One region of the Neobacillus sp. D3-1R genome, then DNA from elsewhere that is predicted to be linked to it. Evidence: riboswitches for the same ligand, from Rfam matches in the RefSeq annotation. Region 1 holds a riboswitch; each other region holds the start of a gene.
What was found. A riboswitch is a leader RNA that binds a small molecule or an ion and turns the genes downstream of it on or off. The one in region 1 is predicted to bind S-adenosylmethionine.
Positions count from the first base shown of each region.

Region 2: linked by a shared signal. The riboswitch ahead of mtnW (2,3-diketo-5-methylthiopentyl-1-phosphate enolase) and the one ahead of ACSBPO_RS18835 (methionine ABC transporter ATP-binding protein) in region 1 are both predicted to bind S-adenosylmethionine.
Region 3: linked by a shared signal. The riboswitch ahead of metK (methionine adenosyltransferase) and the one ahead of ACSBPO_RS18835 (methionine ABC transporter ATP-binding protein) in region 1 are both predicted to bind S-adenosylmethionine.

Region 1 covers NZ_CP197471.1:3,656,374-3,662,781, forward strand. Annotated here, with positions in the region: gene sufD (Fe-S cluster assembly protein SufD) at 1-955, opposite strand, end outside; gene sufC (Fe-S cluster assembly ATPase SufC) at 973-1,758, opposite strand; gene ACSBPO_RS18820 (carboxymuconolactone decarboxylase family protein) at 2,079-2,450, opposite strand; gene ACSBPO_RS18825 (MetQ/NlpA family ABC transporter substrate-binding protein) at 2,568-3,413, opposite strand; gene ACSBPO_RS18830 (methionine ABC transporter permease) at 3,428-4,096, opposite strand; gene ACSBPO_RS18835 (methionine ABC transporter ATP-binding protein) at 4,089-5,114, opposite strand; SAM riboswitch class I at 5,258-5,365, opposite strand; gene ACSBPO_RS18840 (O-acetylhomoserine aminocarboxypropyltransferase/cysteine synthase family protein) at 5,505-6,408, opposite strand, start outside.
Region 2 covers NZ_CP197471.1:1,317,790-1,324,197, forward strand. Annotated here, with positions in the region: gene ACSBPO_RS06680 (carbon-nitrogen family hydrolase) at 71-853, opposite strand; gene ACSBPO_RS06685 (pyridoxal phosphate-dependent aminotransferase) at 968-2,143, shown strand; SAM riboswitch class I at 2,229-2,343, shown strand; gene mtnW (2,3-diketo-5-methylthiopentyl-1-phosphate enolase) at 2,451-3,665, shown strand; gene ACSBPO_RS06695 (2-hydroxy-3-keto-5-methylthiopentenyl-1-phosphate phosphatase) at 3,665-4,336, shown strand; gene ACSBPO_RS06700 (methylthioribulose 1-phosphate dehydratase) at 4,329-4,958, shown strand; gene ACSBPO_RS06705 (cupin domain-containing protein) at 5,190-5,723, shown strand; gene ACSBPO_RS06710 (Spo0E family sporulation regulatory protein-aspartic acid phosphatase) at 5,962-6,225, shown strand; gene ACSBPO_RS06715 (ZIP family metal transporter) at 6,270-6,408, opposite strand, start outside.
Region 3 covers NZ_CP197471.1:3,442,492-3,448,899, reverse strand. Annotated here, with positions in the region: gene pckA (phosphoenolpyruvate carboxykinase (ATP)) at 1-1,437, opposite strand, end outside; SAM riboswitch class I at 1,689-1,824, shown strand; gene metK (methionine adenosyltransferase) at 2,035-3,237, shown strand; gene asnB (asparagine synthase (glutamine-hydrolyzing)) at 3,574-5,472, shown strand; gene ACSBPO_RS17655 (C39 family peptidase) at 5,476-6,327, opposite strand; gene ACSBPO_RS17650 (gamma carbonic anhydrase) at 6,387-6,408, opposite strand, start outside.

The DNA.
Region 1 (6,408 bases):
GCTTTAAAATAAATCCATCTGTGTTTTTCCCAAAATGCACAATACTTGTTGTAAAGTTTTGAATTTGATTTCCACGTCCAACTACAACCGTTTTTGAATCACCGAAAGAACCATCACCGATTAAGTTTGTGATATTTTCAGAAATCGTATTTCCATCATTCATTAACCCTAATGCCCATTCAATACGTGCATCTTTCCCAGCCACGCCACGACGATTCACATAAGTTGTTACACCTTTGTTTAAGTTGTCAACTGCACCGTATTGTACTTTAGAATTAGAATTTGCTACTACTTCTGTAACAAGATTGAAAATTCCATTAGCTGTATCCATTGTTGATACATAATTCTCAACATATGTTACTTTACTATTATCCTCAGCAACCACTAATACATGGTTAAAAAGATTTAATGAAGCATCGTCGTGAACAAAAATAGCCTGAATAGGTTCTTTTAATTCTACATTCTTAGGAATATAGAGGAAAATTCCACCATTAACCAATGCGGCATGTAGAGCTGTTAATTTATGTTCATCAATCTTTACACCATTTGTCATGAAATACTTTTGAAGTAATTCACCATGTTCTCTTGCTGCTGAAAAGATATCTGTAAAAATAACTCCACTTTCTTTTAGCTCAGAAGAAACCTCCAAGTAAGCTGGTGTTGTATTGTTTTGGATATATAAATTTCTATTTTGTGATTCCGTATCTACTAATACCTTTACCGCTTTAGGTAGATCTGATAAAGATTGGTAAGCGTTGCTTTTCACTTGATGAGTATCAAACTGTGTGAAGTTCCACTTATCAATTTTCGTTTTATCAGGCTTTGGCAATGGTAATTGTACGGCATTTGATAATGCATTTATTCTTAATTCTGTTAACCATGCAGGTTCGCCATTTTCTTTTGAAAAATTAGCGATATACTCCTGATCAAATGGTAGTTTTGTATCAATTGTCATGTTGATCCCCCTAACGCTTAAGCTTCTTGCCCAACTGTTTCGTCTTCAATTCCTAGTTCTTTCTTGATCCAGTCATATCCTTCTGCTTCTAAGCGTTGTGCAAGCTCAGGTCCACCTGATTTTACGATACGACCTTGCATCATCACATGCACAGTGTCAGGAGTGATATAGTTTAATAAACGTTGGTAGTGAGTGATAATTAAGCAACCAAAGTCTCCTCCACGCATTTCGTTAATACCTTTCGATACTACCTTCAGTGCGTCGATATCTAATCCAGAGTCGATTTCATCTAATATAGCTAATTTTGGTTCTAACATCATTAATTGTAGAATTTCGTTACGCTTCTTCTCCCCACCAGAGAAACCTTCATTTAAATAACGTTGTGCCATATCTGGATCCATTTCAAGGAATTCCATTTTTGAATCCATTTTTCTGATGAACTTCATTAGTGAGATTTCATTTCCTTCACCAAGACGGCTATTTAAAGCAGAACGTAAGAAGTCTGCGTTCGTTACTCCATTGATTTCACTTGGATATTGCATAGCTAAGAAAAGACCTGCACGGGCACGCTCATCCACTTCCATTTCAAGAACGTCTTGACCGTCAAGTGTTATGCTACCACTCGTTACTTCATATTTTGGATGACCCATAATAGCTGAAGAAAGAGTAGATTTCCCTGTACCATTTGGACCCATGATAGCGTGGATTTCTCCACCTTTTATTTCAAGGTTTAAACCTTTAATGATTTCTTTCCCATCAATCGCTACATGTAAGTCTTTAATTGTTAAAGTTGATCCTGCCATATCTATACCTCCGAAGTATAATATTTGATGACTTGTTCATTCATCAAATCTCATTCTCATTTTATTCTCATTACAATCTTATAACAAATAGAATCTGATAGCAACCATTTAAGACGATTTACACTACCGTGATAATGTTAATGTATTTTGTTGAAAAAATCATTGATTTATATCAATTTTTATTAAAAACTATTTTTTTATTAGGCATTTTACATTACATATTAGTTTTTCCTCTATTGTCCCTTATTCATGTATGAGAATAAGGGACAGACTGAAAAAGTCTGCCCCTTAGCAATTTTCTTCCTTATTATATAAGTTACTTATTGTTTTAACTGATTTAACTCTTCCATTGCTTCTTGAACGAGAGTAACAGCTTGGCTCATAGCTGCTCCACCGCCAAATGCAGCTGTCACACCTACCGCTTCTAAAATCTCTTCTTCACTGGCTCCTTCATCAAGGCAACCTTTCACATGATAAATAATACAGTATTCATCTTGAGAATATAAACTGATTCCCAGGGCGATTAATTGTTTATCCTTTTTGGATAATACTCCTTCTTCAAAACATGCCTCTGTAAAGGCATTATAATGTTGAGCCAACTTAGGCATTTTTTGCGTAAAAGTACCTAACCCTACTTTATATTCATGTAAAGCTAATTCTGTAGAATTTCTTAGTTCATTGTTATGTTCCATGTTTTCACTCCATCCTAATCAATATCAAAATTAGTATGATAACAACAAATGAGTGCTATGCATTTTTAGTAAAAGAAAAAGGTCAGAACTCTTTATGAAGTTCTGACCTTAACCTTATTATTCTGAAACTGGTACAACTGCACCTTTATATTTTTCAAGAATGAAATCTTGAATTTCTTTTGAACGTAGAACTTCTACTAATGTTTTAATTTCTTCTTTATTTTCGTCACCTTTGCGAACAGCAATGACGTTTACATAAGGTGAATCGCTTTCTTCGATCGCAATAGAATCTTCAAGTGGATTTAATCCTGCATCAATTGCATAGTTAGAGTTAATTAACACCGCATCGCCTTCACCGTTGTTATAAATTTGAGGAAGTAAAGATGCTTCATATTCTGCGTCAAAGTTTAACTTTTTAGGATTTTCTACAATATCATCAACGGTAGCTTCTGTCTTTTCAACGCCTTCTTTTAACTTAATTAAACCTTTGTTTTCTAACATCGTTAAGATACGGCCGTGGTCTGCAACTGAGTTACTTACAATGATATGTGCACCTTCAGGAAGTTCATCAAGGCTCTTATATTTTTTTGAGTAAACACCAATTGGCTCGATGTGGATTCCGCCTGCATTGACAAAGTCATATCCATTTTCTTTAATTTGAGCATTTAAGTAAGGGATATGTTGGAAGTAGTTTGCATCTAATTCACCAGATTCTAATGCTTGGTTTGGTAATACATAATCTTGGAAAGTTGTGATTTCTAAGTCAATCCCCTTATCTTTTAATAGAGGTTTTGCTTCTTCTAAAATTTCAGCATGGGGAACGTTAGACGCTCCAACCACTAATTTCTTTAATCCATCTTCTTTACCTGCATTTCCACCCTCTGTTTTTTCTTCAGAAGTTCCGCAAGCTGCAAGAACTAATGCCATTGCTAATGATAATAGTACACTTAACCATTTTTTCATGTTCCATTTCTCCTTTATCTTTTATCTAATTTAGCGGTGATAATATCACCAATGAATTGAATAATAAAAACGATGACTAAAATGACGATTGTTGCCATTAAGGTGACGTCAAATCGACTTCTTTGGAAACCTTCTAAATAAGCAAGATTCCCTAATCCCCCTGCTCCAATAACACCCGCCATTGCGGTAAAACCAACTAAGGATATAGCCGTAACTGTTATCCCTGATACTAATGCTGGCATGGATTCTGGAAGTAAAACTTTTAAAATAATGGTGCTCGTTTTTGCACCCATAGATTTGGCTGCTTCAATAACACCTTTATTGATTTCTCTTAACCCTATTTCCACCATTCGTGCATAAAAAGGTGCTGCCCCTATTATAAGCGCCGGTAATGCAGCATCTTCCCCAATCATGGTTCCTACAATGAATTTAGTAAAAGGGATTAATAATACAATCAGAATAATAAAAGGAATAGATCGAAAAATATTTACCAATGCGCTGATAATCGTGTTAATCACTTTGTTTTCCCATATATTATCCTTTGATGTTAAAAACAATAGTAGGCCAAGGATAATACCTAGAACAAACGTTGCCAACACAGAGATCCCTGTCATGTATAAAGTTTCATATGTCGCCTGCCACATTCGTTCCCAGTTTACATTTGGAAAGAACTTTTCAACCATTTGTTACCACCTCCACTCCAACAGCTTGAGAGCGAATAAAATCGATGGCTTTTGTGATTTCTTTACTCTCTCCATCAATATGGATAAATAATGATCCGTAAGAGCCATTCTGTGTCTGATTAATTTTCCCTTGAAGAATATTAACGGTTACATTATGATGGCGGATAAGATTCGTAATCACAGGTTGCTCAGTAGCTTCGCCAACAAATGTTAACTGAACGACTTTTCCTTCTGGATAACGACCGATGAGATGCTCAGCTGTTTCCTTTGTTTCCTCCGGTTCTGTAACCTGTTGGACAAAACGTTTTGTTATGGGCTGCTGAGGATTTTTAAACACTTCTAACACCGGCCCTAACTCCACTATTTTTCCACCTTCCATCACAGCTACCCGATGGCAAATTTTTTGAATTACATGCATTTCATGTGTAATCAAGACAATCGTTAATCCTAAGCGATTATTAATATCAACTAGTAAATCTAGTATAGAATCCGTTGTTTGTGGGTCCAAAGCAGATGTCGCTTCATCACAAAGTAAAACTTTAGGATTATTAGCTAGTGCTCGTGCAATCCCTACTCTTTGCTTTTGACCACCACTGAGTTCTGATGGATAAGCATCTTCCCTTCCATCTAGACCAACTAGCTTAATCAACTCATCCACGCGGCGAATTCTTTCTGCTTTTGTTACCCCAGCAATTTCAAGCGGAAAGGAGATATTCTCTCGAACTGTTCTCGACCAAAGGAGATTAAAATGTTGAAATATCATACTGATTTCTTGTCTTGCCTTACGAAGGTCACTGCCTTTGATTTTTGAAATGACACGTTCAGCAACTGTAATGGTCCCAGCTGATGGGATTTCAAGTCCATTAAGCATACGGATTAATGTACTTTTTCCTGCACCACTATACCCAATGACCCCAAAAATTTCGCCTTCAGTGATTTCTAAATTCACATCATCTACTGCTCTAACCTGACCTTTTTTGGACGAATATACTTTTTGAACATTTTTGATCGATATCATTTTTTCACCCTCTTTACTTCCGGATTATTATTCTCGAATTATATATAAACATAGGGTTGGGTTATTAAGGGAAAATCATTCTAAGAAAATAAAAATGCCTTTCTGCAAATGAGCAGAAAGGCACAATCCATCGATTTTCCTTTCTCTCATCTCCCAAAGCTACGCTTTGCGTGAATTGGCACCATTTCAATACGAATATTGACGGTTGCCGGGCTTCATAGGGCACATCCCTCCACCTCTCTTGATAAGAGCAAACCACAAACTATATTTAATTAACACGTTAATGTATTTAAGTGAATTTCGTAATCACGATTGATATCGTATCACGGAAAAAGTAGGGTGTCAATCTATTTTTCTAGAATAATTTATGGGTATTTTTTCAATTTACATTTATACCTGTAATGAAATAGAACGTATACCCGTCGCATTTTCAATTGCTTGTTCTAAGTCTTCTATTAAATCTTCTACATTTTCGATTCCAATAGATAGTCTGATTAAATCTTCTGAAACTCCTGAAGCTATTAACCCTTCATTGTCTAATTGTTGATGCGTCGTGCTTGCAGGATGAATCATTAAGCTTTTGGCATCTCCTACATTGGCAACATGTGCCCAGAGCTTAGCCGAATTAATTAACTTTGCTCCTGCTTCTCTACCACCTTTTATGCCAAAAACAACCACTGCCCCAGCACCTTTTGGTAAGTATTTCTCGACTAGGTGATAATCAGGATGCGGTTCATTACCTGGATACCCTACCCAATCAACTGCTGAGTGTTCCTCGAGGTAACGTACAATTACTTTTGTATTGGCAATGTGCTCCTTCATTCTAACATGTAGTGTTTCTAACCCTAGTGTGAATTGGAAGGCATTTTGCGGACTTAGTGATGGCCCAAGATCGCGGAGAAGTTGAACTCTTGCCTTAATAATATAAGCTTGGGATCCTAACGCCTCACTATAGACTAAGTTATGATAGCTTGGATCAGGTTCATTAAATCCAGGGAACTTGCTAGAATTCCAATCAAACTTCCCACCATCAACAATAATTCCTCCAAGTGTAGTTCCATTACCTAATAACCATTTTGTGGCTGAATGTACCACAATGTCCGCTCCGTATTCGATTGGTCTGCAAAGGTATGGAGTTGCAAAGGTATTATCAATGATTAACGGAATCCCATGGGAATGAGCGATTTCAGATACCTTTTCGATATCTAATACTCTTAAACTCGGATTGCCAATTGTTTCAGCAAAAACGGCTTTTGTTTTTTCCGAGATAGCTGCTGCAAAATTCTCCGGCTTT
Region 2 (6,408 bases), 2.3 Mb from region 1:
TGAAGTTGATACGATGAAAATAATAACAGGCTTTATTAAATATTGTCAATTCATTTTTTTTAGAAAATTTTTAATATAGGTCAGGCTTTCGATCTTGAAAGACTGGGATGGTATTACGCACCTTGACGACGTTCTCTAAGTCTATTTCTCCATGTAAAATCTCATCACTCTCGGAGGCTTCCGCGACAATTTCTCCCCAAGGATCAATGATTAAAGAATGTCCTGCAAAAATATTACTTGGGTTAGAGCCTGCACAATTACATGCAATGACATAGCATTGATTTTCTATTGCTCTTGCAGTTAATAGAGTTTTCCAATGATGAAGTCTTGGTAATGGCCATTCCGCTACAACAAAGATCGCTTGTGCACCTTTTAGAACATGCGCCCTGATCCATTCAGGAAAGCGAATATCATAACAAATTTGACCAGCAAAAATTTCGCCATCTAATGCAAATATACCTTCGTCTTTTCCTGACTTAAGAAATAAATGTTCACCCATTAATTGGAAGAGGTGAAGTTTACTATATTGATGCACCAGTTCCCCCTGGCGATTAATGATTAAAAGGGTGTTATAGATACCATCTTTTTCCTGATTCGCAATGGATCCTCCAACAAAATGTACATTGAACTTTTTAGCCTTTTCTCGCAGAAAATCAATCGTTTTCTTTGCATGTTGGTCTGCTGTAACTGGTAAGTTTTCTAAATCATAACCTGTTGTCCACAATTCAGGAAAGACAATGATATCCGGTGATTTTTGCATGGCTAATTCAATTTGGGCTTCTGCCTTTTGATAATTTAATTCTGGATTCCCAAATTCTATCGACATTTGGATTAGAGCAATTTTATATTTCATCATGACTCACCACAATCTTTTAAATTTTTCTTTACATTCTGTCATTAAAGTTATATCATTTGTGACTAGATTTTCAATAAAAATTTTCTAATAGATTTGTGTAGGTGAATGTAGATGAAGACTTTTCAACAATCTAATTTATTAAATAGTTTACCAAAGCAGTTTTTTGCTTCTCTTGTTAAGAAAGTATCCCTTTCTGTTGCTAATGGTCATGATGTCATTAATCTTGGGCAAGGTAATCCCGATCAGCCGACACCAGAACATATTGTAAAAAAATTGCAGGAAGCAGCAGCGAATCCCATAAATCATAAGTATTCGCCCTTTCAGGGATATAAGTATTTCAAGCAGGCTGCTGTCGATTTTTATGAAAGAGAATATGGGGTTAGTTTAGATCCTGATACGGAAGTAGCGGTTCTATTTGGCGGTAAGGCAGGCTTAGTAGAAATTCCGCAATGCTTATTAAATCCTGGTGATACCATACTTGTCCCAGATCCAGGGTATCCAGATTATTGGTCAGGTGTATCGCTTGCCCAGGCAAACATGGTTACAATGCCTTTGCTAGAAGAGAATGGCTTTTTACCTGTATATGAAACGATTGAACCTGAAATTCTTGAAAAAGCGAAATTAATGTTTTTAAACTATCCCAATAACCCTACTGGTGCTACTGCATCTCTTGAATTTTTTGAAAAAACGGTAGAATTAGCAAAGAATACGAATATTTGTGTGGTACATGACTTTGCCTATGGCGCAATTGGGTTTGATGGACAAAAGCCGATCAGCTTTTTACAAACGGAAGGGGCTAAGGATATTGGAATCGAAATCTATACTTTATCCAAAACCTATAACATGGCAGGCTGGCGTGTTGGATTTGCGGTAGGAAATCGCAGTGTCATTTCTGCTATTGAACTGTTACAGGACCACCTTTATGTAAGCATTTTTGGAGGAATTCAGGAAGCTGCAGCAGTAGCTTTAAACGCTTCACAACAGTGTGTGGAAGAGCTAAATGCCTTATATGAATCTAGAAGAAACGTCTTGATAGAGGGATTAAAGTCAATTGGTTGGGATGTTCGTGCACCAAAAGGTTCATTTTTTGCTTGGTTAAAGGTCCCGGAAGGCTATACTTCTGAAGAATTTGCGGATTTTTTATTAGAAAAGGCACATATTGCTGTCGCACCAGGAGTAGGATTTGGTCATTATGGAGAAGGTTATGTTCGTGTTGGACTCTTAACTTCTGAAGGAAGAATGCAAGAAGCAGTAGAGAGAATTAAATCTTTAGAAATTTTCAAATAATCCATTGACAATGTTATTAAATCCTGTCATAATCCAAATTAATTTGAAAAATAACATTTACAACGTATAAAATAAATAAACGATTTTCTTATCAAGAGCAGGCGGAGGGACTAGCCCTATGAAGCCCGGCAACCGATTTTATGAATCCGTTCATAAAGCACGGTGCTAATTCTTGCAGCGAAAAAGCTGAAAGATAAGAGGACGTTAGTTATGTATGCTAACCTCTTCTTATTTGAAGAGGTTTTTTTATTGTGAAAATTGCAAACAAAGAATAGTCATGCAGATGAGTTTGAAAGGAAGATTTACGATGAATGATTTAATTGCTACGTATCTTATTAAAGATATCAAGGGTAGCCCACTTAAAAAAGCAGAGGATATAGCTCTCGGATTAACAATTGGATCATGGACTGATCTACCTGAACTTGAGCAAAATCAATTAAGAAAACATAAAGGCAAAGTAGTTTCTATCGAAGAAGATCCTGAACATGAAGGGGAAGCCATTATAAAGATTGCCTATCCTCCTGTAAACTTCTCAGCAGATATTCCGGCTATGTTAACCACAGTGTTTGGGAAATTATCATTGGACGGAAAGGTCAAATTACTAGATTTAGAGTTTCCTGATCAATTAAAGGATATCTTTCCAGGTCCAAGGTTTGGGATAAACGGAATAAGGGAGAAATTAGGTGTTTACGATCGACCGTTACTAATGAGTATCTTTAAAGGTGTAATCGGGAGAGATCTTAATTTCTTATCTAGACAACTTGAAGCACAAGCCTTAGGAGGGGTTGACATTGTAAAGGATGATGAAATCCTTTTTGATAATGGATTAACCCCATTTGAAGAACGAATTTTATCAGGAAAAAGAGTATTACAAAACACTTATGAACAATCTGGACATCGGACTTTGTATGCGGTTAATTTATCGGGACGGACCTCTCGTTTAAAAGAAAAAGCTCGAAAAGCGAAAGAGTTAGGTGCTGATTTATTATTATTTAATGTTTTTGCTTATGGGCTAGATACTCTCCAAGAATTGCGTGAAGATGATGAAATTGGATTGCCAATAATGGCGCATCCAGCAGTAAGTGGTGCCCTTACTTCTTCTAATTCCTATGGATTATCTCACTCACTCTTACTTGGTAAACTCTTGAGATATGCTGGGGCAGATTTATCCTTATTCCCATCACCTTATGGTTCTGTAGCATTAGAAAAAGAGAAGGCAATATCGATTAAACAGGAGCTAATAAAAGAAGATACCTACTATAAGAAAGCATTTCCTGTACCATCCGCTGGAATTCATCCTGGATTGGTTCCATTATTAATTAATGATTTCGGGCAAGATTCTATCATAAATGCAGGCGGTGGTGTTCACGGCCACCCATTGGGTGCAATAGGTGGTGGAAAAGCGTTTCGACAAGCGATTGATGTACATTTGAAGGGCCAAACTCTGATAGAAGGTGCCGAAACATACCCAGAATTAAAGACAGCCCTTGAGTTATGGGGATATGTGGAGGTGAATTCATAATGGGCAGACCTGTTATTTATTGTGATTTTGATGGAACAATCACGGAAAAAGACAATATTATTGCGATCATGAAAGAGTTTGCTCCTCCTGGATGGGAAGCAATAAAAGACGATATATTGTCTCAAAAAGTTAGCATTCAAAATGGAGTGGGCCAATTATTTGCGTTGCTCCCAAGCAATCTAAAAAATGATATCGTCCAATTTTCCTTAAAAAATGCTGTCATACGTGATGGTTTTCCTGAGTTATTACAGTTAACAAAGGAAGAAGGAATTCCTTTTCATGTTGTAAGTGGGGGGATTGACTTTTTTGTAGATCCCATCTTAGAGCCATATGGACCATTTACTAGTATATATTGTAACAGCGCAGATTTTTTGAATCATACAATCAATATACTTTGGCCGAATGCTTGCGATGATCTTTGTGATAACGGTTGTGGATGCTGCAAACCCAGTGTTATTAGAAAATTAAAAAATCCAAATGATTTCACAATCGTAATTGGAGATTCCATTACAGATTTAGAAGCAGCAAAACAAGCGGATTTTGTTTTTGCTAGGGAGTTTTTGGCTGATAAGTGTGAAGAATTAGGCATTCAATATAAAAAGTTCGAAACGTTTTACGATTGTATAGATTTAATTAAAAAATGGATTGGGGTGAATCGAGCAAATGTTTAAAGAAAAATGGAATGAGTTAGCGGATGTAAAGGATGAGCTTGCTGGCCGAGACTGGTTTATGGGCACAAGTGGAAATTTAGCTATTAAGGTGCAAAACGAGCCATTGCAATTTTTAGTTACAGCAAGTGGAAAAGATAAGCGCCAAAGAACAGATGAGGACTTTTTATTAGTAGATCAGTTTGGTCAACCAGCTGTCCCAACCCATTTAAAGCCTTCTGCTGAAACTTTATTACATGTTGAAATTTACCGAAGAACTAATGCTGGTTGCAGCTTGCATGTTCACACCATCGATAACAATGTTATATCAGAGATTTACGGTGACCGAGGAGAGGTTTCTTTTCAAGGCCAAGAACTGATTAAAGCTTTTGATCAATGGGAAGAAGATGCTGTATTAAAAATACCAATTATCCGCAATTATGCGCATATACCAACCTTATCCAAGGCATTTTCAGAACATATTCATGGTGACTCAGGTGCTGTATTAATACGTAATCATGGAATTACAGTTTGGGGAAGAACCGCTTTCGAAGCAAAAAAAATCTTAGAAGCATCAGAATTCTTATTCCGCTATCAACTGAGATTATTAGAACACAAACCTTTCCAATTATTTAAAGTAGTTTAATTTAATTAAATTTTAAGATATTGCTCTGTTAAAGAGCAGTATCGATTTGTAACAATGTTGATTGGAGCGAAAGGCGCGAGACTCCTGCGGGAGAAGCGGGACAGGTGAGACCCCACAGGAGCGCCAGCGACGAGGAGGCTCACAGCACGCCCCGCGGAAAGCGAGTGCCTGCAGCGGAAATCAACATTCCTATATAACAGAGACTAAAATAAAAAAAGTGAGGGAATTGACATGGCATATATTAAATTTCAAGAAAACGGTAATCTGATTGAAAATCAACAGGAAGTATTAGACTTTTTAACAAGCCAAGAAGTGATTTATGAGCACTGGGATATTACTAAACTTCCAGCACATCTTAATGAGAAATATCTTCTATCTGACGAGGAAAAAGAAGAAATATTAAATACATTTGATGGTGAAATCGCGGCTATCTCTGAAAGAAGAGGATATAAGGCTCAAGATGTAATCTCTCTATCTGAAAATACACCGAATCTAGAACAACTTCTAGTAAATTTCCAAAAAGAGCATCATCATACTGACGACGAAGTTCGTTTTATTGTAAGCGGACATGGCGTATTTATTATCCAAGGAAAAGACGGAGCTTTCTTTGAGGTACATTTAAATCCTGGTGATTTAATTTCTGTTCCACCGAATATTCGACATTACTTTACTTTAAAAGAGGATAGAAAAGTTGTGGCTATTCGTATCTTTGTTACAACAGAGGGCTGGGTACCTATTTACGAAAAAGAAGAAGTAGAAGCTTAATATTTTGATAAAGTCCCTTCACTTAGGTGATGGGTCTTTTTGACTATTATAAGGGGTGTTAGTGTCGAAAAATAGGATATAATACCTAAGGTTGTTGTCGAATCCGAAGAGTTGATTGGAAGTTTTGTCTAATATTGCGAATCTATTTACATTTATTCAAATTATTGTCATAATTCATCAGGTATACAAATTAAGTACCTTAATGTATAAGTGGAAAGTGGATTAGGAGGAAATAGAGTTGTGCCAGACAGACAAGGTGCATTCAAATAGAATGCTAGAAGAGATCAATGAGATTAGAGAAATGATGATGTTGTCCGCAAAAGTCACTGGGTTTACTAGCCAAGAAACTTTACATTATAGTCAAGAACTAGATAAATTAATATATGAATACCAATGTACCTTTCGCAATGAACCAAAAAGTAAAAATGAAATAAAAATTTCTGTTCAGCATATGTTAGTATGGCCACGAGCCTCTTTGACCTCAGAGATTATATATATATAAGATAGAAAAAAGGACTGAATGATTTTCAGTCCTTTTATATATATTTAAAATATATCGATAATGAAAATCATAAACAATAAGCCGACTATAAAGGAATATGTAGCATTCCTCTCATTTCCATCTCCATGACTCTCAGGTATTAATTCTTTATAGATAATGAAAAGCATGGCTCCTGCTGCAAAG
Region 3 (6,408 bases), 210 kb from region 1:
CGGAACACCAGGAATGTGTAAAGGAATATTCAATCCAAAGATGGAGTCTTGAACCGTTTCCACATTGGTTAATTCGCCTTCTAATGCAGCTTGAATCATAGCACGTGTATAAGCTAATTTCATACGATTTCCAACACCGTATTCTCCTCCAGTCCAGCCTGTGTTGACTAAGAAGACTTGAGAATTATGTTCGGTAATCTTTTTACCAAGCATTTCTGCATAAGTTGTAGCAGGTAATGGTAAGAATGGTGAACCGAAACATGTTGAGAAAGTAGCTTCTGGAGAAGTAACTCCACGCTCTGTTCCTGCTAATTTGGATGTATAACCACTTAAGAAATGATACATTGCTTGTTCTTTTGTTAATTTTGAAATTGGAGGCAATACTCCAAATGCATCTGCAGTTAAAAATACAATCGTGTTTGGATGTCCCGCAACGCTCGGATCGACAATATTATCAATAGCTTGTAACGGATATGCAGCACGTGTATTTTCTGTTAAGGAGTTATCATCATAATCTGCTAAACGTGTTTCATTATTTAATACCACATTTTCAAGTACAGTGCCGAATCGGATAGCATCAAAAATTTGTGGTTCCTTTTCGCGAGAAAGGTTAATACATTTAGCGTAACAGCCACCTTCAATATTAAAGACACCATTTGCTGACCATCCGTGTTCATCATCACCGATTAAACGGCGGTTTGGATCTGCAGATAATGTAGTTTTACCAGTACCGGATAATCCAAAGAATAGAGCTACATCACCTTCACGTCCTACATTGGCTGAGCAATGCATTGGGAAAATATCTTGTTCAGGCAACAAGTAATTCATAACAGAGAAAATGGATTTTTTCATTTCACCTGCATATTCTGTACCACCGATGAGGACAATTCGCTTCTCAAAGGATATAATAATAAATGTCTCTGAAATTGTGCCATCCACTGCAGGGTCGGCTTTAAAGTTCGGAGCAGATATAACAGTGAATTCTGAAGAATGTTCTAATAGTTCTTCCTCATTCGGTCGAATAAATAATTGATGAGCAAAGAGATTATGCCAAGCGTACTCATTAATAACTTGGATTGGTAGACGATATTTTTTATCTGCACCAGCAAAACCTTTAAAGACATAGACTTCATCTTTATCCTGCAAATAATGGATTACTTTTGTATATAGTCTAGAAAATGCATCTTCAGATATTGGTTGATTGACAGAACCCCAACTGATTTTTTCTTTAACTGAGGCTTCATCAACTATATATTTATCTTTAGGAGAGCGACCTGTATACTTCCCTGTAGTGGCTCTAACCGCTCCTGTTGAAGTTAATAAACCTTCGTTTCGAGTAAGAACTTTTTCTACTAGTTGTGGAACAGATAACTGGACTTGGATATTTTCGCTCTGTAATAATTGGTTTAATTCATTGCGAACGCCAACTGAATTCATTTTATGAATACCTTCCTTTTCCCTTTTTCCTTGGAATTAATTCTGAATAATCATCATTTTTTAAATCATGATATCTTGTTAAATAGTATAACACATTTAACTAATTAGTCTATACTATTCGGATAAATTAGGTAAAAAATTTTACATTTTCCTATCATTTTTCCATATCATTCATTTATATGAAAAATAATCAAAAAAAGCATTGACATCATTCGACATGGTGAGTTATGATTTTACCTTGAACGGATACTCTCTTATCCCGAGCTGGTGGAGGGACAGGCCCTATGAAACCCAGCAACCTACCCAATTTAATAAAGGATCTTACTGATCTTTATTTTTGGAAAAGGTGCTAAACCTGCGCAAGGTATCGACCTTGAACGATAAGAGTGAAAGGCGCGACAGCGAACTAATAACCTTTCCTCAAAAACATGGGAAGGTTTTTTTATTTGTTTTATGAAGTGACCTTTTAGAAATAGCAAAAGAGTTTAATTGTGAGTATACATTTTAATCTGTACATCATAAAAACTCAATGTTTTATTCATACTATAAGGGAATGAGTACCGTATCATAATGAGGTTTAATATAGGAGGAATTCGGATGTCAACAAAACGTCGTTTGTTCACTTCTGAATCAGTAACTGAAGGTCATCCTGATAAAATCTGTGACCAAATTTCTGATTCCATTTTAGACGCTATTCTAGCAAAAGATGCAAATGCTCGTGTAGCAGCAGAAACTTCTGTTACAACTGGTTTAGTTTTAGTAGCAGGTGAAATTACAACTTCTACATATGTAGATATTCCAAAGATCGTTCGCCAAACCATAAAAGACATAGGTTACAACCGTGCGAAATATGGCTTTGACTCTGAGACTTGTGCTGTTTTAACTTCTATCGATGAGCAATCAGCTGATATCGCAATGGGTGTTGACCAAGCTCTTGAAGCTCGTGAAGGACAAATGTCTGAAGAAGAACTTGATGCCATCGGTGCAGGGGACCAAGGTTTAATGTTTGGTTTTGCATGTAATGAAACAAAAGAGCTTATGCCTCTTCCAATTTCATTAGCTCACAAACTTGCTCGTCGTTTAACTTACGTTCGTAAAGAAGAGATTCTTCCATACTTACGTCCAGATGGTAAAACTCAAGTAACAGTTGAATATGATGAAAACGATAAGCCGGTTCGTATCGATACAATCGTTATTTCAACTCAGCACCATCCAGAAATTAGTCTTGAGCAAATTCAACGCAATTTAAAAGAACATGTTATCAATCCGGTTGTTCCTCAAGAATTAATCGACGAAAATACAAAATATTTCATCAACCCAACTGGACGCTTTGTTATCGGTGGACCTCAAGGTGATGCTGGTTTAACAGGACGTAAAATCATTGTAGATACTTATGGCGGTTATGCTCGTCACGGCGGTGGCGCATTCTCTGGTAAGGATCCTACAAAGGTTGACCGTTCTGCTGCGTACGCTGCACGTTATGTTGCAAAAAACCTAGTTGCTGCTGGTTTAGCTGAAAAAGTGGAAGTTCAATTAGCATACGCAATTGGTGTAGCACATCCAGTTTCCATTTCTGTTGATACATTTGGTACAGGTACTGTTGGAGAAGATGTATTAGTTGAACTTGTTCGTGAAAACTTTGACCTGCGCCCAGCAGGCATTATTAAAATGCTAGACCTTCGTCGTCCTATCTATAAGCAAACAGCTGCTTACGGACACTTTGGACGTACAGATGTTGATTTACCATGGGAAAGAACAGATAAAGCTGAAGCTTTAAAAACACAAGCAGCTAATCGTTAATTTCTATTCTAGAAAATGAAAGCATTCTTCATAGAAGAAAACATTGTATTATTCTTCTTTAAAACCAGGGAGTTACATTTTATGTAACTCCCGTTTTTATTTTTCGTCTTATAAAGTGTGAAGGAATAAAACCTCTAATTAAGGGAATAAAACGAATAGCTGGAAATTAAAGTATCCCTTTTTCTTCCTGTTTCGTAAAATTAGGACTATTGAACCGCTAAGTTTTCCGCTTTTTCAGTGCCATTTTTTAAAAAACAGTGGTAGTATTAGAGAGGATATTTTTTAAGACTATCTTGGTAAATTTTCAAAGAGAGAAACGGAGTAGGTGACTACATAATGTGTGGATTTATTGGTTGTGTCCATGATCAAGCACAACAATTTCGTGATGAAGATAAACAACTGTTTAAAAATATGAATAATGTCATTACCCATCGTGGTCCAGATGATGATGGCTATTATTTAGATGAATATATTCAATTTGGTTTTCGCCGTTTAAGTATCATTGATATTGAAAGCGGTCATCAGCCGTTAACGTATGAAAATGAACGCTATTGGATTCTTTTTAATGGTGAGATTTATAATTACGTGGAATTAAGAGAAGAACTGGTTAAGGAAGGCTTAACCTTTGCTACTCATTCTGACACAGAGGTAATCATTGCTCTTTACAGCCGTTTAAAAGAGAAAGCGGTTGAAAAGCTAAGAGGTATGTTTGCAATCCTTATCTGGGATAAGGAAGAACAAACACTCTTTGGAGCACGTGACTCCTTTGGAATTAAACCTTTATTTTTCTATCAGGATGCAGAGCGTACTTTGTTTGGTTCAGAAAAGAAAAGTATTTTATTAGCTTTAGAAAACACAGAACTCAATAGAGATGCTTTACAGTATTATTTGACCTATCAATTTGTTCCAGAACCTTATAGCATGACTGCTGGAATACAAAAATTAGAGCCAGGGCATTATTTTACGAAAAAAATCGGTTCGAAAATGGAAGTAAAGCGCTATTGGAGAGCTTCCTTCCACCCTGTACAAAAATCAGAATCTGACTTTGTGAAGGAAATAAAAGATGTTCTTTTTGATAGTGTCAAGATGCATATGCGCAGTGATGTGCCAGTAGGATCGTTTTTATCTGGTGGAATTGATTCATCGATCATTGCATCGATAGCAAAGGAATTCCATCCAGCTATAAAAACCTTTTCAGTTGGTTTTGATCATAATGGGTTTAGTGAAATTGATGTGGCCAAGGAAACAGCTGAAAAGTTAGGTGTAGAAAATATTAGTTATATCATATCACCGCAGGAATATATGAATGAAATTCCTAAAATTATGTGGCATATGGATGATCCACTTGCAGATCCAGCTTGTGTACCACTTTATTTTGTAGCACGTGAAGCTAGAAAGCATGTAACCGTCGTTCTTTCTGGGGAAGGTGCGGATGAATTATTTGGTGGATATAATATTTACCGTGAGCCGCAATCACTAGAAGTATTCAATAAAATTCCTCGTGTTGGTAAAGCTGTTCTTAAAGGAATCGCAAATGTTTTACCGGAAGGAACGAAAGGTAAAAGCTTTATTGAACGTGGTGTAACACCAATGGAAGAGCGCTATATTGGAAATGCCAAAATGTTTACAGAAGAGGAAAAACGCCATCTTTTGAAGGGCTATCAAGAAGGGTTAAACTATACAGATATTACAAAGCCTCTATATGCTGAAAGCAAAGGCTATGATCCAGTTGACCGCATGCAGTTTATTGATATTCACACTTGGATGCGTGGAGACATTCTCTTAAAAGCAGATAAAATGACGATGGCTCATTCCTTAGAGCTTCGTGTTCCTTTCTTAGATAAGGTTGTTTTTGATGTTGCTTCTAAAATTCCAACCAGTTTAAAAACAGCAAATGGAACAACTAAATATATCTTAAGAAAAGCGGCTGAAGGCATTGTTCCTGATCATGTTCTAAATCGTAAAAAACTTGGATTCCCTGTACCCATTCGCCATTGGTTAAAGGATGAAATGAATGATTGGGCAAAAAAAATAATCCGTGAAAGTAATACGGATCATTTAATCAATAAGGCCTATCTATTAAAGCTGCTAGAAGATCATTGCCAAAACAAAGCGGACAATAGCCGCAAAATTTGGACTGTGCTCATGTTTATGGTTTGGCATCAGGTGTATGTGGAAAAAGTTTATGATTTTGAAACGGCTTTGGTTGGAGATACTGTTCTACAACCCATGTAAGAACTATTGTGGAAGATAAGTAATCGCTTGTCTTCCCATTTGCACCCAAGATTCCTCGAAATCTTTAATGGGTGCTTTTTTATTTTTTTCTCCAGTTAAAGGATCATTAAAATAGATAAAGTTTTTGTCAAAGCCTGTTAAAAGAACCGAGTGTTCCCTGTAGGTCACTCTGACCTCTCCTTTTGGTGTTTGCCAGGTAATAAAGGAGTCATTCGATAACTTTTGATATCGGGTGTTGGTAATAACCCAAACTGGTCGGTGATCAGAAAGATGAATTTTTATTTCTTTAAAATCACTGCCTGTAAAATCCTTTATTCTCCCAGGAAGATACTTTTCGGCAAGCTGACGGATAGGTTCATGGTATACTCCCAAACCAGGCTCTTGAAAAGTATACATACTTCCAACGAAGCCTTCATTAGGATGGCCAAAATAGGTTTTCCCATTTTCTACTTTATAAGGTGTTCGATCTTTTGTTATTTCTTTAGCTAAGGTCATTTTATCAACGTTAATGTCTGCACTTTGCAATAGCATTGCAAGGCTAGTCACTTCACAGCCACGAGGCAATTCAGGATATTGACTAACGGTAGCTATATTTAATAAAACATGATCTTGTATCTTGATAATGGGTAATTCAGTTATGTCCTCTACCAAATAAGTGGATTTCATAACAGGATCCTTTATCCAATGTCTTAGAAGGTTAGTGGTTTTATTTGCGAGTTTTGTATCAACGATAAAAAAGCCTGTGATGAAACATAGTGCTAATAAAAATATCATTACACTTCTTAGCCTTTTTTTAAAAAGGAAAAAGAATAATAGGAAAAGAAGAGGTAAAATGATTAAAAGCAGGTTGGACATAGGATCACCTTAAAATCTTGATTGTATTAGGTCTTATCGGTTTATAATATAGAGAAGGTTTAGCGATTATTTTGAAGAGAT